3 regions of the Arthrobacter globiformis genome follow, and region 2 is predicted to be linked to each of the others. Evidence: predicted binding sites of a transcription regulator. Region 2 holds the regulator's gene; each other region holds the start of a gene.

Region 1 (4,956 bases), 310 kb from region 2:
AGCCCCGGACGCCAAGTCCGTGGTTCAGGAGCTCGACGAGGCTGACACCCTCGACGGCCTGACCCCTGGTGGCGAGTTCATTGCCGAAGAGCTCGTCGTTCAGGTCATCCCGCAGGCTGACGATGAGATCACGTGCTGGTCCTGCTTCCTGGTCCGCCACCGTTCGCAGAAGGCGCGCGAGAAGGACGGCCATGCCTACTGCGTCGAATGTGAGGGCTGAACCCCACTACTGGCCGGCTGTCCCCGAGCGGATCTGGGACAGCATCCGGAACCGGCCGGCGGCGGACCGTCGCGCTGGTGTCCCCCATGCCAGCCGATGCCCAGCTCCGTCGTCGGTCCCACGACTCCCGCCGCTGTCTGTCCTTCTACCGCAGAACTGAGGCGCTCTGCGTTGGGACGGGTTGTCAGGCGCTGTGATATCTGCGATGGGCGGCCGGGGGGCCCTACGGGGCAGGCCGGTTAACGACATCGGTGAGCTTCCGGGGGTGGCATTCATATGGCTGCTTCCGGGATGCCGAATCGCCTTCCAATGAGTATACGAATGGCAGCGAGTAAAGGCTGATCTTCCAGCTCAGCGCCCTCGTCCCCGTAATACACGCCCGTTTCGTCGCCCACTGCTTCGACGTCAAAAAGGTTGAGGACCTCGGCCACGCGAAACTGATACTCGGTAGTGGTCATTTGTCGGGACACGCGAACTGGAATTGTACTGAGCGCGCGCGCGACCTCAGCATCGGATTCATTCACTTGGGGGTGTCACCAGCAATGCCAACGCAGCAACAATGCCGATCGCGCCGAGTTTTCGAGTATTCAATGCTTCCCCCTGAGCGTCCGGACGGGGTTTCGGTGTAACCGCCGCCAACTGCTGGTGCACTCTTGCATGACGATCCGCCATTGCGCAAGGGTCCCTTCGGATCTAATACGAGAGTATGAGGCAACATCAGCCATTGGCTGGGGTGAGGGTGACGCTGTAGCCGAGGCTCTGGAGCTGGCGGATGTCGCGGTTGGTGGACTCTGTGGGTTCGCGAGCGGCTCGGGCTCTTCGTCGAGGTCCTGGTCCATGACTCAACGCCATCAGGAGACCAAACGCCCGGGGTCCCGTAGTCGCCGCATTAGGGAAGAGCCTGCAACAGTAATTAGCGCGCAAACAACGCCGGCGAGGGCACCGATCCAAGACCCAATGAAGATGCCCACTCCTCGGAGGTCCAGCCCCCTGCCCTCTGACAGGCCGGGGACGTACGGCGGCGGGAACAGCTGGGCGACCAGTCTGCCGGCAAACATCGCATAGATAAAGCAGCCCAGTATGCCGAGGATCAGGTATCGAGGCATCCATGGTTTGCACAACTTGTTGTGGGCGATGATTCCTATAGTCACCAGGAGAACGCCTGGGGCGTTCGACAGCACCCAGAACGCGACAGCTCAAAGTCGCTGTAGTCCACTTCAGTCCCTAATCACGCTCCATCTGAACAGTGACCTCGTAGGAGTCTGAGCCTTCTGAAGACTCTTCGATGCAGAGTGACTCTCTGCTTGCTCCGTCAGACTCGGTACTGACGCAGCCCACATACCGTCCCAAAACGGGGCCGTCTGAGTCGGACTTCATGCCGAATCGGTTTGCTGTCTCTTCCAGGCTGATCTTGTGATCCACGGACCACCGGGCGGACAAACGCAGGCATGATGTATCGATGGAGAGACATCCCGGATCGACCTTGGGGTCGTGGCGGAAGACCTCAACCCAATCATCCTCCGGCACGTTGTCAGCCCGGGCCATCATTTCGCTGGCCTTCTCCGCCTGGGAGCCTCCACCACCATTGATCTCCTGGGCGAGGGCGGAGCATCCCATGAACCCAAGAATGCAGAGCAGGGTCACTGCCAGTGCGATTCCACCGAGTATCCAGCCAAGCTTGCTCTTCTTCTGCGGCGGAGGCCCCTGCCACCCCGGCTGTGGTGGTCCATAGTAGGGCTGTTGCGGATACTGACCCTGGCGCCTGTGGGGCGGTTGAGGTGCATACGGCGGCTGGTGCTGTTGGTACGGGTCCATTCCGTAGCCTCTCTGGTTGAATTACTTGCGTCTCCTGCTGGCTGCAACCCGCCCGGGCTACCGGCACTCGGCGGCGGGTATGTAGTGGCAACGAGGCGAAGGCGGTCAGGCCGGGCTGACATGCACGATGACGACCTGGGTATTTTTGGAGCCGTCGTAGCGGAGGTCGTACTGGACCTGGAGGCCTGTTGAGGTGCCCGGCGCCAGCGCAAAGTCGCTCTTGTCCTCCGGCCGGCTGGAGATGGAGTCGATCCAGCGCTCGGCGGTATCACTGGGGATGCCGTAGCGGTCCACACCGTCACGGATCAGGGCGGTGTAGTCCTCCAGAGACCCGGCCGTGAGGAAGTACGTGACCTCACTGAACTCGGATCTGTTGTTCATGCCGTTGAGCCGCAGCCGGTCGGTTTTCGCGCTGACCGTTCCGCGGGGCCCCTGAATCTCAAGGGACATTACGCCCTCACGCATCAGGACGTCCGGCGCCTGACTTGTACCGTTCTCCAGGCCGACGCTCTCCTTTGTGAGCCGTCCCGAGGTCATATCCAGTCGCGCCGCCTTGGAGGCCTTGATCTGGGCAATGCCAGCCTTATCCAAGCGCGCGTAGCCGTCGGCGGCCGCTGTTGCTGTGGTGGTAGCGTCAGCGCCTCCGTAGGGGACGACGCAGCCGGTGAGCAGCAGCGGGACAAGCAGAATCGACGCGGCAAAGCCCTTCAATGTATCCCCCAATGAGCGTGTGGCCGTCAGGCAAGTAAATCATTTGCAGGGGACGACCAAGGAACCCGGCAGTATGATTAATCGAAGACATATTCACATGTGCATAAGCCTGTGGAGAACATAGGTTCGATAATTCCCAAGGAGGTAGTGGGCAATGGGTGCTGTCGTTGTCGCCGCTCTCGACGTCACTGCGTCTGATCTGCTGGGGCCCCTGTACTGTTCTGTTGCTGTGCCGGCTGGTTTCCCGTCGCCGGCACAGGACTATTTCACGGGCCGTATCGACCTGAACCAACACCTCATCAAAGACATCACGAGCACCTTCCTGGTCCGGGTGTCCGGGCACTCCATGAACGGTGCGGGCATCTCCGACGGTGACGAGTGGGTTGTGGACAGGTCGATCACTCCTGTCGACGGCAACGTCGTGGTCGCCATCGTCGACGGAGAACTGACCATAAAGAGGCTTCGGCTTGAACACGGCCGAGTGAGGCTCGCCGCCGAGAATCCCGACTACCCCGACGTGGTTGTCCCGGAGCTTGCCGAGCTGACGATTTGGGGCGTTGTCACCCGTTGTCTTCATCGCCTCTAACGGGGCCATCATGCGTGACCTGCCGGACGGCCGGGTGGAGCGGACAGCCCTCATCGACGTCAACTCGTTCTACGTTTCGTGTGAGCGCGCCTTTGACCCAAAGTTGGAGGGAAAGCCTGTGGTGGTTCTCTCCAACAACGACGGCTGCGTCGTCGCCAGGTCCAACGAGGCCAAGGCCCTGGGCATCGAGAACGGGGATCCCTGGTTCAAACTCGCAGCTGATGCCCTACGCACGGGTCTCATTCACCGCAGCTCAAATTATGAGCTCTATGGCGATCTCAGCAGCCGCGTCATGGAGCTGATTGGCCGCTACAGCTATCTCGTCGAGGTGTATTCGATCGACGAGGCTTTTGCCATGCTGCGGGGAGAACCGCACGACCTGGAGCGCGTGGGCCGGGAGATCAAAGCTACCGTCGCCAGGCACGTAGGCCTGCCTGTCTGTGTCGGGATTGCCCCGACGAAGACTCTGGCCAAGTTCGTCAACAGAGTCGCCAAGCAGAATCCGGCTCTTGGAGGGGTATGCAGTTACGACACGCTCCCCGCCTCCCACCGCGACCACATCATGTCCCGGGTCCCGGTGACAGGGATATGGGGAATCGCCGGGCGGCTCGGCAAGCGGCTCAACGCCCTGGGCATCTTCACGATCGCTGACCTGAAAGCTGCCGATCCGATAGCCATGCGGAAGAAGTTCTCGGTGCTGATGCAGCGCACGATCATGGAGCTCAACGAGATCCCGTGCATCCCGCTGGAGACCGAGATCGCCAGTAAGAAGCAGCTCATTTTTTCACGGTCGTTCTCCAAGCCGGTGATGACAGCGGCCAGGATGCACGAGGTGATGGCGCTTTATGCCCAGCAGGCAGCCATCCGACTCGCCAAGGATCATCAGCAAGCCAAGCTGATGACATGCTTCGCCGGCACCTCTCATTTCAACGAAAGAGCCTCCTCGTTTCCATCCGCAACAGTGAAGCTGGCTGCCCCGACCGCGGATCCGGTGATCCTGACCAAGGCGGCAGTACCCGCGTTGGAGCACCGGATCGTGGACGGGTTCCGTATGCGAGGGCAGGGGTCATGCTCACAGACCTGTCACCGGCCGGAGCCGCGCCACAATTGCCCGCCGTCGCCACGGCACACGAGGAAAAACACATCGGGGCGCTGCTCGGCGACATCATGGAACGGTTCGGAACAGGCTCCATTGGCCTGGGCCGCGCGGGGATGGTCGAGGCGCCCGACTGGGGTATGAAACGGCTGGCGCTTTCTCCGCGGTACACCACCGAGTGGGATGAGCTGCTTATCGTCAAAGCGGCCTGAGAACCATCAACGAAAAGTCCAACAGGTTGTTGGACGTGCTATTCCACTGGCCGCGACAGATTTCGGGCATTGCGGAGCTTCTCGGCCTTGCGCTCCGTGAAGTAGCCCGCCCAGCCGGCAAGCAAGGGGTACATGACGAGCAGGAACATCCACCAGGTCTCGCCCAAGATATGCCACTGACCTGTTATGGCGATCTGGATCAGGCCGTAGATCATTCCGCCGAAGCAGATCGTCATGAGGATGGCCAGGAACAGCAGGCCAGCGGAGCTGTTGTACGGCTTGATCAGGCCTCCGCCGTCATCTTTTCGCACTCCGT
Region 2 (4,956 bases):
GCCGGCTTCAGCGTGGCCGACGGGTCGAGGATTGCGCCCTCGCGCAGTACTTTGCCGGTCACAGTGCTCCCTTGGTGGACGGAATGCCTTCGACGCGGGGGTCCGGCTCGACGGCTGCGCGGAGGGCCCTGGCGAAGGCCTTGAACTGGGCTTCCACAATGTGGTGCGGGTCGCGGCCGGCGATGAGGTTCATGTGCAGGCAGATGCCGGCGTGCAGCGTAATGGCCTCGAAGACGTGCCGCGTCAGCGATCCCGTGAAGTGGCCACCGATCAGGTGGTACTCCTGCCCGGCGGGCTCGCCGCCGTGCACCAGGTAGGGCCGGCCGGAGACGTCAACGACGGCGTGCGCGAGGGCCTCGTCCAGGGGCACGGTGGCCTCGCCAAAGCGGCGGATGCCCGCCTTGTTGCCCAGAGCGGTGCGCAGGACCTCGCCGAACGTGATGGCAACATCCTCGACTGTGTGGTGGACGTCAATGTGGGTGTCGCCCGTGGCCTTGACGGTCATGTCGATAAGCGAGTGCTTGCACAGCGCCGTCAGCATGTGGTCGTAGAACGGGACTGACGTGCTGATGTCCGACACTCCGGTGCCGTCGAGGTTAATCTCCACCAGCACGGAAGATTCGCTGGTGGCGCGCTCCATGCGTGCAGTCCGTGCCTCGGCAGCCTTGATTCCGGTGTCGCTCATGGTGATAGATGTCCTTTGACGAAGGATGGGGGCGGACCTGACCTGGTCCATATCCAAGTTTAGGCCGGAAGTGCGGCCTGCCGGGCCAGGATGGTTTCCAGCGCTTCCAGGAAGGCTGTGGTTTCCGTCTCAGTACCGGCCGTGACCCTCAGGTGGCCGGCGATGCCGACGTCGCGGACGAGCACCCCTGCATCCAGCAGCCCCTGCCAGACCTCATGGGGGTTCTCCAGCCCGCCGAAGAAGACGTAGTTGGAGTCGGACGCCGCGGGCCGCAGCCCCATCCGCGTCAGTTCCGCGACAATCCGGTCGCGCTGCCGCTTGATGTCCTGGACATCGGCCATCAGCGCCTCGCGGTGCTGCAGCGCCGCGAGGGCGGTTGCCTGCGTGACGGCCGACAGGTGGTAGGGCAGGCGCACCAGCCGGAGGGCGTCTGTCACCTCCGGGGCCGCGGCCATGTAGCCCAGGCGGGCGCCGGCAAGAGCGAACGCCTTGCTCATGGTCCGGGAGACGATGAGCCGCTCCCGGCCGGGCAGCAGGGTGAGGGCGCTGGGCGTGCCGTCGTGCGCGAACTCGTGGTAGGCCTCGTCCACGACCACCACCGCCTGGCTGGCTTCCCCGGCCTCGTAGACTGCTTCCACCACATCCAGGCCAAGGCCCGTGCCGGTGGGGTTGTTGGGCGAGCACAGGAAGACGATGTTGGGTTGGAGTTCGCGCACCTGGCTCGCGGCAGACCCGGCGCTGAGGCCATAGTCGTCGGCACGCCTGCCGGCGATGTAGGCGGTGTCCGTGCCGCTGGCGAGGAGCGGGTACATGGAGTAGGTCGGCGGGAAGCTCAGGAGCGACCGGCCCGGGCCGCCAAAGGCCTGGAGAATCTGCTGGAGGACCTCGTTGGAGCCGTTGGCCGCCCAGAGGTTGTCCGCGCTGAGCCCGTGGCCAAGGTACTCGGCCAAGGCTTCCCGCAGTTCGGTGAATTCGCGGTCGGGGTACCGGTTGAGTCCGGCGGCGGCCTCGGTTACGGCCGCGGTGATGGCCGCCCGCACGTCGGCAGGCACGCCATGCGTGTTCTCGTTGACGTTGAGCAGGATCGGAACATCAAGCTGCGGGGCGCCGTAGGGGGAAAGCCCCCTCAGGTTGGTCCGAAGGGGCAGTCGGTTCAGTCGCTCAAGCTGGTCAGTCACCTAGACAGTTTAAGTAACCTGGAGGGCTGGCCGGAAACTGTGACGGTTCCGGCGCCCGGGAACCGTGCTCCGTCGCCCCTACTTATTCGGCACAAACAGCTGCTGGCCGGGCATTACCCTCCCGGCCTGAAGGTCGTTGAGCTGGACGATATCCGCAATCACGTCCCGGGGATCGCGGTCGGGGTCGACTTGTCCTGCGATGGCCCACAGTGATTCACCGGGCTGCACCGTGACCGAAACGGTGGGCGTAACGGTCAGGCCACTGGCATTGTCTGCAGCCTTGGCCGGGGAGTTCAGGAACCCGGCAAGAGTCAGGATCATGGCGGCAAGCAGGACAAGCGGCAGGCCGATCAGGACAATCCGGCCCCGGCGGGTGAGGCGTAGGCGCGGCGGCTTGCCGGGCCGGGACAGTGGCGTTGAAGTTGATGCTGCTGTTGAAGCTGACATGGCGTGAGCCCTCCTGGACCAAGTTGTAGCGCCTCGAGTTCGAACGAACGGTTCGAACACCGGGCTGACAAGCGACCCTGACTAGAACACATGTTCGAACTTTGCTTTTCCTAGTTTTAGCACTTATCAACGAATTAAGTCGAGACTCGCTAGAACAAATGTTTGATAAAGCACTGTGGCTGGCCTACGTTTGAAATCACAGAACAACCACATCTGCAGTTGATCAGCAGGGTCTGACATTTTTCAGGCCGGAAGTTCCCGGCCCCTGCAGCTACCGCGGCCGGGAGGAACGGAAAGGCGTTGGCGAACATGGCAGCACAGGCCTCTGACGGCAAGGCTCCCCAGCGCAGCCCGCGGTCTCAGCGGACCCCCAAAGGACTAACCGTCCGCCAGAAAAAGATCCTGGAGACCATCCAGCGCTCGGTCAATGACAACGGCTACCCGCCGTCGATGCGGGAAATCGGCGACACCGTCGGCCTGGCCAGTCTCTCCAGCGTGACCCATCAGCTCTCGCAGTTGGAAAAGCTTGGCTACCTGCGGCGCGACCCCAAGCGGCCGCGCGCCATGGAGGTCCTGATGCCGCTCACTTTGGATGCGGGGACGGCAAAATCCGGCGGCGCGGACAAGGGCCCCGCCCTTAGCACCGCAGGCGCTTCCGTATCCGAACTGCCCAGCGCGATGGACACCGCGATGGTGCCGCTGGTCGGCCGGATCGCCGCCGGCGGCCCCATCCTGGCGGACCAAATGGTGGAGGACCTGATGCCCCTGCCCCGCCAGCTGGTGGGGCACGGCGAACTGTTCATGCTCAAGGTCGCGGGCGACTCCATGGTGGACGCCGCCATCTGCGACGGGGACTGGGTTGTGGTCCGGCGGCAAAGCGATGCGGTCAACGGCGACATCGTCGCGGCGCTGCTCGACGACGAAGCGACGGTCAAGACCTTCCGGCAGCGGGACGGCCACACGTGGCTGCTTCCGCAGAACACCCGGTACGAACCCATCCTCGGCGACCACGCCGTTGTCATGGGCAAGGTGGTTTCCGTACTTCGCTCGCTATAGCCGCTGCAATCTTCGGCCCCGGGCTGTTATAGCCCGGGGCTTCTTTAGGCCTGTGCGCCGGCGAGCCGTTCGAGTGCTGCGACGGCGGTCTTCCTGTCGGTCGTCGGCCAGAACGGCGGCAGGGCGGCCCGCAGGAACCCGCCATAGCGTTCCGTGGACAGCCGGGAATCCAGCACCGCCACCACACCCTTGTCGTTCGTGGACCGGATGAGCCGTCCTGCCCCCTGGGCCAGCCTGATGGCCGCGTGTGTGGCGGATACGGACATGAAACCGTTGCCGCCGGCCTGGGCAACGGCCCGGGACCGCGCGGTCATCAGGGGGTCGTCCGGCCGCGGGAAGGGGATCCTGTCGATGACCACCAGCCGGCACGACCCGCCCGGCACGTCGACGCCCTGCCACAGTGACATCGTGCCGAACAGGCAGGTATCAGGCTCGTCGGCAAACTGCTTCACAAGTGCCGTCATGGTGGACTCGCCCTGGCAAAGAATGCTGACATCCAGCCGCGTGCGCAGGGCATCTGCCGCTTCCTCGGCGGCCCGCCGTGAGGAGAACAGGCAGAGCGCTCCCCCGCCGGAGGCGCGGATGAGGGACTCGAGTTCGTCCAGCGCCTCAGGCGAAGTGCCGCGGCCCGGTTTCGGCAGGTGCCCTGCCACGTACAGGATGCCCTGCCGGGGGTAGTCGAAGGGCGAACCCACGTCGACGCCGGTCCAGCTCGGCGCGCCGTCCCCGACCAGGCCCAGCCCGCCTGCGGCGGGTTCGAAGGCAGAGCCGATGGCCAGTGTGGCCGATGTGAGCACCACGGTATGGCCGGCGAACAGGCCTTCCCGGAGCCTGCCTGCCACGCTCAGCGGGGCGATGTTGATCAGAGCCGGGGCAGTCTCGTCCGGCGCCGAGTATCCCTGCTGGGGATCAAACGTGCTGTTCCGGGAGAACCAGACCACCTCGCGGTTTTCCCGGGCGGCGATGAGCCGCTCGCAAAGCTCCAAAATCACCAGCAGGCGGGAGCGTGCGAGCTGCCGCCCGCCGTCGGCCGTGGTATTGCTGTCCCCCTTGGAATCCGACAGCGCCGCCCGGCAGGCCTCACGAAGCTGGTCCACACAATCCAGCTGCTCGTCGTTCAGGCCGTTGGGCAGCAAGCCGCTGGGAACGCCGGCAAGAGCCACCTCGAGGTTGGCGGCCGCTGTGTTGAGCGCGTCAACAGTGATCCCGGTGTGCTTGCGGGCGCCGGACGCTGCGGCATGGACCATGGCCACCGACAGCTGCCCCGAAACCGCGCCGGTCACCCGGTCCTGGAGTTCGTGGGCCTCGTCCACCACCACGACGTCGTACTCCGGCAGCACGGCCAGGCCCTCGAAGGCGCTGACGGCCAGCATGGCGTGGTTGGTCACCACGACGTCGGCTTCCGTGGCGTTATGGCGGGCAAGTTCGCTGAAGCATTCTTCGGCGAGGGGGCATTTCTGCGCGCCGAGGCATTCCATGGACGTGACGGACACCTGCCGCCAGGCCCGGTCCGTGACGCCGGGAAGGAGCTCGTCACGGTCGCCCGTGGTGGTCTGCTCCGCCCATTCCCGGAGCCTGACCACCTCCTTG
Region 3 (4,956 bases), 1.4 Mb from region 2:
TCGGTCCTCGAGAAGCCGGCCTTCCGCAAGGCTGTGCAATCGAGGCGCTGTGCCGTCCCGGCGGATGGCTACTACGAATGGAAACAGGGCGAGGGCCGCAGCAAGCAGCCCTACTACGTCCACCCCCGGGACGACTCCGCCATGGCCTTCGCCGGACTGTACGAGTGGTGGAAGGACCCGTCCGTGCCGCCGGGTGAACCAGCCCAGTGGATGCTCTCGATGTCCATCATGACGGCGGACTCGCCCCCGGCGGGAACTGAAGGCACGGTGTTCGCCGAACTGACGGCGCTCCACGACCGCGTCCCGCTGCCCATGAGCCGCGACACCATGGCGGCCTGGCTTGACCCGCAGGTCGATGACGCTGCCGGCCTGGTGGAACTCGTCCGGTCCGGCGTGAAGGACGTCGCCGCCGGCTGGCGGGTGGATTCCGTGGGCAAGGCCGTGGGCAACGTCCGCAACAACTCCCCGGAGCTCATCGAGCCCGTGGAGGCACTCTTCTGAGACTGACTTTCTGAGGTTGCGCGTGCCGGGCAGGGGAGTTGACCGGAATCAGAGCCGAGCCTGCAATCAGACGGTGACCTGGCCGCCGTCGTCCACTGTCCACGTGGGGTTGTAGGCAATCTCCCAGCGGAAGCCGTCCGGATCGGCGAAGTATCCGGTGTAGCCGCCCCACGGTTGGGTCTTGGGAGGGGCCACGACGGCCGCGCCGGCCGACTCTGCCTGGGCTATCACCTGGTTTACCTGCTCGGCGCTGCCGACGTTGTGGCTGAGCGTAATGCAGGGGACCGCGGTGGGAGCATCAACGGCGGCCTCGGCCTGCATCTGCCCCGCATCCCAGAGGGAAAGAATCAGGCCGTGGTTGGCCTGGATAAAGACCACCTCATCGGGAACCTCACGGTGGACCGGCCAACCCAGGCCGTCCACATAGAAGCGCCGGGAGGCGGCCACGCTGCGCACTCCCAATGAAATAAAATCGACTCTGGGCTGCATGGTTCGATACTGTCATGATCATGCCCACAAATCACGGAGACGAGAAAAACGCCCAGGCTGACCGGGAACAGCTCGCCGCCGTGCGGGTTGCGGTGGACGAGGTGGACGAGCAGATCGTCACGCTGATCGCCCGCCGTGAGCGCCTGATCCGCATCGCGGGAACCCTGAAGGGGGACGACGCCGAAGTGCGGGCGCCGGGACGCGTGGAGCGGGTCATCGAGCATGTGCGCTCGGCCGCGGAGAAAAAAGAAATAGACCCGGACATCGTGGAAAGCACGTACCGGGCCATGATCTCGAAGTTCATCGAGCTTGAGATGAAAATCCACAACGACAACAGCTGAGCTGTTGCTTCTGGCTGCGGACGCGTTCGTCCGCTGAAGCGTTCTGGCGGCTGACGGGTTCTCCCCGCAGACGGGTGCTTCCTGCAGTGGGGGCTGGGCCGCTGACAGGCGCGCCGAGGCGCCGGGCCGGCTGGTCCGGGCTGCTGCCCGGTGCCGCTTTGAAAGGGCGCTGACCCTCTAGAGCTTCTCCTCGACAGGCACGCCGGACTGGAATTCCCGCCCGTCGGCCTCGCTGAACGCGGACATAAGGTGGCTCTTGTCCAGCCCCAGTACCGTGCTCATGGGGAAGTTGCCCGTGATGGTGTTGCCCGAGTGCTCAACGCTGCTGAGGTCGAAGTTCTCCTCCGTGCCGTCATGGCTGAAGGAATAGATCGAGACCGCCTCGCCGTTCATGAACTCGATTCCCAGCCTCCGTTGATGAGAATAATCCGGAGTGGCAGCCACGAGCCCCACAACAAAGGCGCCCGATGCTGGAATGTTGCCGTCGATATCAAACCTGGCCACCAATGTGCTTTCTTTGGCGGCGATGCTTACCTGCTTCAGGAGCGCGTCATTGGAACTCATGGGACCATCCTGCCCTGTGAGCCGCCGTCCGTCCACACCCATCTAGGTTTTGTCCCCGGCCCGGCGTAGACTGGAACTATTCGAATACATATTCGAATGGCTGCGTATTTTCTGCAGGATGAGATTGGTATCCGGAGGCACCCATGGGAACGTTCAGCGAGTCTGTTGACGTCGTCTGCGCACCTACCGGTGAGCCAGCGGAGCTTCGGTGGGGCGGCAGGGAATACCGGGTCTGCGCCGAACCCTTGCGCTGGTATGAACGCCGCCAGTGGTGGGCCGAAGAGCGGCGTGCCCCGCTGGGAAGCGGCCCCGGGCTTGTGGACCATGAGATCTGGCGGGTGCAGGTCGTGCCTGCCGGCAGAAGCAGCCCGCCGGAAACTCCGGCTGCAGAACCACTGGAACCATTAACCCTTGACCTGGTGCGGCATGCCGGCAGCGGACGCTGGCGGCTGCTCCGCATCCACGACGCCCTCCGGCCCGAAGTCGCACTCCATCACAAATCAGCATGAGCTTCACTCACTTACACGTTTCCACCGCCTTCAGCGCCCACTACGGTGTCTCCTGGCCAGATCAACTTGCCCAGGCAGCAGCGGCCCAGGGAGCAACCGCCCTTGGGTGCACTGACCGGGACGGTCTCTACGGCACTGTAAAACACCTCAAGGCATGCATGGCTGCCGGGATTGACCCGGTGGTCGGCGTGGATCTGTCAGTGTTCGACGACGAGGATGACCACGACGCCGGGTTACCTGGTGAGCAGATGGCTGGCGCCCGGTTTTCCAAAATCCGGTTTTCGGCAGCCCGCGTCACCGGACGGGTCGTTGTCCTGGCGCATGGCCATAACAACGGTGCGGGGTACAAGGCATTGTGCCGGCTGATCTCCGACGCACACGCCCGCACCACGGGCAAAGCCGGCGGAGCGGTGCCCGTTGCTGTCACAAGGGCTGAACTCGCCTCACGCGTGCTGGACCCGGAAACCCTGAAGCCGGTGCTCACCGTGCTGTTGGGCCCGGATTCCGACGTCGGCCTCGCACTGGGCGGGCGGCGGTACCTCCGGCCCCGCACCCTTTTCAAAGGCTGGCTGGACGCCATGCCCGCCGGGAGCGTCGCGGCAGAGATCGTCACCCACCTCAGTGCACCGGGTGCGCCCTTGAGCACGGCCCATGCGGTCCGCATGCTCAAGCTGGCGCAGGAGTATGGCGTGCCGGCTGTGCTTACCAACGCCGTCCGTTACTGCGAGGAGGACGGGGCGGCCACCGCCGACGTCCTGGATTCGGCCCGCACGCTCAAGTCGCTTCCCGAACTCTCCGCCGAGCCGCTGCTCCAGCCCAACGGGCAGGGCTGGCTGAAATCCCCGGACCAAATGGTGGAGCTGGGCAAGGAGATCATCCATGCCGCCGGCTACGGTGCCGCCGATCTCCAGGTGCTGCTCGCGCAGACTGAGGCGCTCGTGGACCGTTGCCGCATGGATCCCGTGTCCGACATGGGCTGGAAGCAGCCGGTGGTGCCCGAGGCCGCCGTCATCGGCATTGAAGGGGATCCGCTGGCAGAACTGGCCCAGCGCTGCGAGGCCGGAATTGCGCGGCGATTCCCCGGCATCACCGGGAAGGCAGAAGCAGACATGCGCGCCCGGCTGCAGCATGAGCTGAAGATCATCGCCCGCCTAGGCTTTGCCTCCTACTTCCTCACCGTGGCCGAGGTTTCCCGCATGATCCTGGACATGAATGTGAGGGCGGCAGCACGGGGATCGGGCGCTTCCAGCCTGGTCAACTACCTGATCGACATCAGCCAGGTGAACCCCCTCCAGCATGACCTGATCTTCGAACGGTTCCTCTCCGGCGACCGGTCCACGCTGCCGGACATCGACATCGATGTGGAAAGCGCTGAGCGGCACAACGTCTACCGGAAAATTTTTGACCGGTTCGGCTCACAGCGCGTCACGCTGATGAGCATGCAGAACGGCTACCGCGCTCGCGGTGCCGTGCGGGATGCCGGCATGGCTTTGGGGATGGACGACGGCGATGTCGGCGAGATTGCCAAACAGCTGTGGCGCTTTTCGGCACGGAAGTTCCGGGAGGCGCTGGAGGAAAAACCGGAACTTCGCGAGTTCGCCGGACGGGTGGAACAGCGGAACTTTTCTGAGAACCAGCAGCTGGACCTGCTGGTGGACCTCACCGAACGGCTGGACCGCCTTCCGCGCCACATCTCCATGCACCCCTGCGGGGTGATCCTCGGTGATGCCACCCTGCTGGACCGGACCCCGGTCCAGCCCAGCGGCCTCGGCCTGCCCATGAGCCAGTTCGACAAACACGACATGGACCCGATGGGCATGCTGAAGCTGGATGTCCTGGGCGTCAGGATGCAAAGTGCCATGGCCTTTGCCGTACGGGAGATCATCCGGATCCACCCCTCCAAGGCTGAAGTGGTGGCAGCCGGAGCCCATCCCGCTGGACCTGGGGGCAGCGGGCCGGACTACATCGCCGAGGACGGCCTGATCGACCTCAATGCCGTGCCCCTGGATGATGAGCCGACATATGAGCTGATCAGAAGCACCCACACCCTGGGGTGCTTCCAGATCGAATCGCCGGGCCAGCGGGAGCTGGTGGGCAAGATGGCCCCGCGCGAGTTCAACGACCTCATCATCGACATCTCACTGTTCCGCCCTGGGCCGATGAAATCGGACATGGTGCGGCCCTTCCTTGAACACCGGCACGGCTTCGCGCCGGAGACCTACCCGCACCCGGACCTGAAGCCGGTGCTTCAGGAAACCCATGGGGTGACGGTCTTCCATGAGCAGATCCTGAGGACCTTTGATGTGATGACCGGCTGCGGGCTGGCGAAAGCCGACGAGTTCCGCAGGGCGTTGAGCAACGAGGTCAAGGAGGGCCAGGTTGAGGAGTTTTTCCGCCGCGAGGCAAAGGCCAGGAAGTATTCGCCGGAGGTAGTGGACAAGGTCTGGGGCACCCTGAAATCGTTCGCCAGTTTCGGGTTCTGCAAAGCCCACGGCGCGGCCTTTGCCGTGCCCACCTACCAGTCGGCCTGGCTGAAGGCCCACCATCCGGAG

What was found. The regulator LexA, encoded in region 2, represses DNA repair genes until DNA is damaged. The targets are predictions, from matches to a motif close to TCGAACANNTGTTCGA.
Region 1: QFZ33_RS10520 (LexA family protein) is a predicted target of LexA. The motif match lies at 2,861-2,876, and genes of this name have one in related genera.
Region 3: QFZ33_RS15485 (DUF6504 family protein) is a predicted target of LexA. The motif match lies at 1,976-1,991, and genes of this name have one in related genera.

Annotation. Positions count from the first base shown of each region.
Region 1 is NZ_JAUSXI010000001.1:2,302,059-2,307,014, forward strand. It holds gene QFZ33_RS10500 (DUF4193 domain-containing protein) at 1-220, shown strand, start outside; gene QFZ33_RS10505 (hypothetical protein) at 493-744, opposite strand; gene QFZ33_RS10510 (hypothetical protein) at 1,445-1,864, opposite strand; gene QFZ33_RS10515 (hypothetical protein) at 2,141-2,758, opposite strand; gene QFZ33_RS10520 (LexA family protein) at 2,901-3,332, shown strand; partial or broken gene QFZ33_RS10525 (Y-family DNA polymerase) at 3,343-4,640, shown strand; gene QFZ33_RS10530 (hypothetical protein) at 4,679-4,956, opposite strand, start outside.
Region 2 is NZ_JAUSXI010000001.1:1,993,513-1,998,468, reverse strand. It holds gene hisH (imidazole glycerol phosphate synthase subunit HisH) at 1-62, opposite strand, end outside; gene hisB (imidazoleglycerol-phosphate dehydratase HisB) at 59-685, opposite strand; gene QFZ33_RS09125 (histidinol-phosphate transaminase) at 745-1,863, opposite strand; gene QFZ33_RS09120 (LysM peptidoglycan-binding domain-containing protein) at 1,942-2,310, opposite strand; gene lexA (transcriptional repressor LexA) at 2,620-3,366, shown strand; gene QFZ33_RS09110 (ATP-dependent DNA helicase) at 3,411-4,956, opposite strand, start outside.
Region 3 is NZ_JAUSXI010000001.1:3,377,344-3,382,299, reverse strand. It holds gene QFZ33_RS15505 (SOS response-associated peptidase) at 1-501, shown strand, start outside; gene QFZ33_RS15500 (VOC family protein) at 568-990, opposite strand; gene QFZ33_RS15495 (chorismate mutase) at 1,005-1,331, shown strand; gene QFZ33_RS15490 (hypothetical protein) at 1,509-1,895, opposite strand; gene QFZ33_RS15485 (DUF6504 family protein) at 2,039-2,404, shown strand; gene QFZ33_RS15480 (DNA polymerase III subunit alpha) at 2,401-4,956, shown strand, end outside.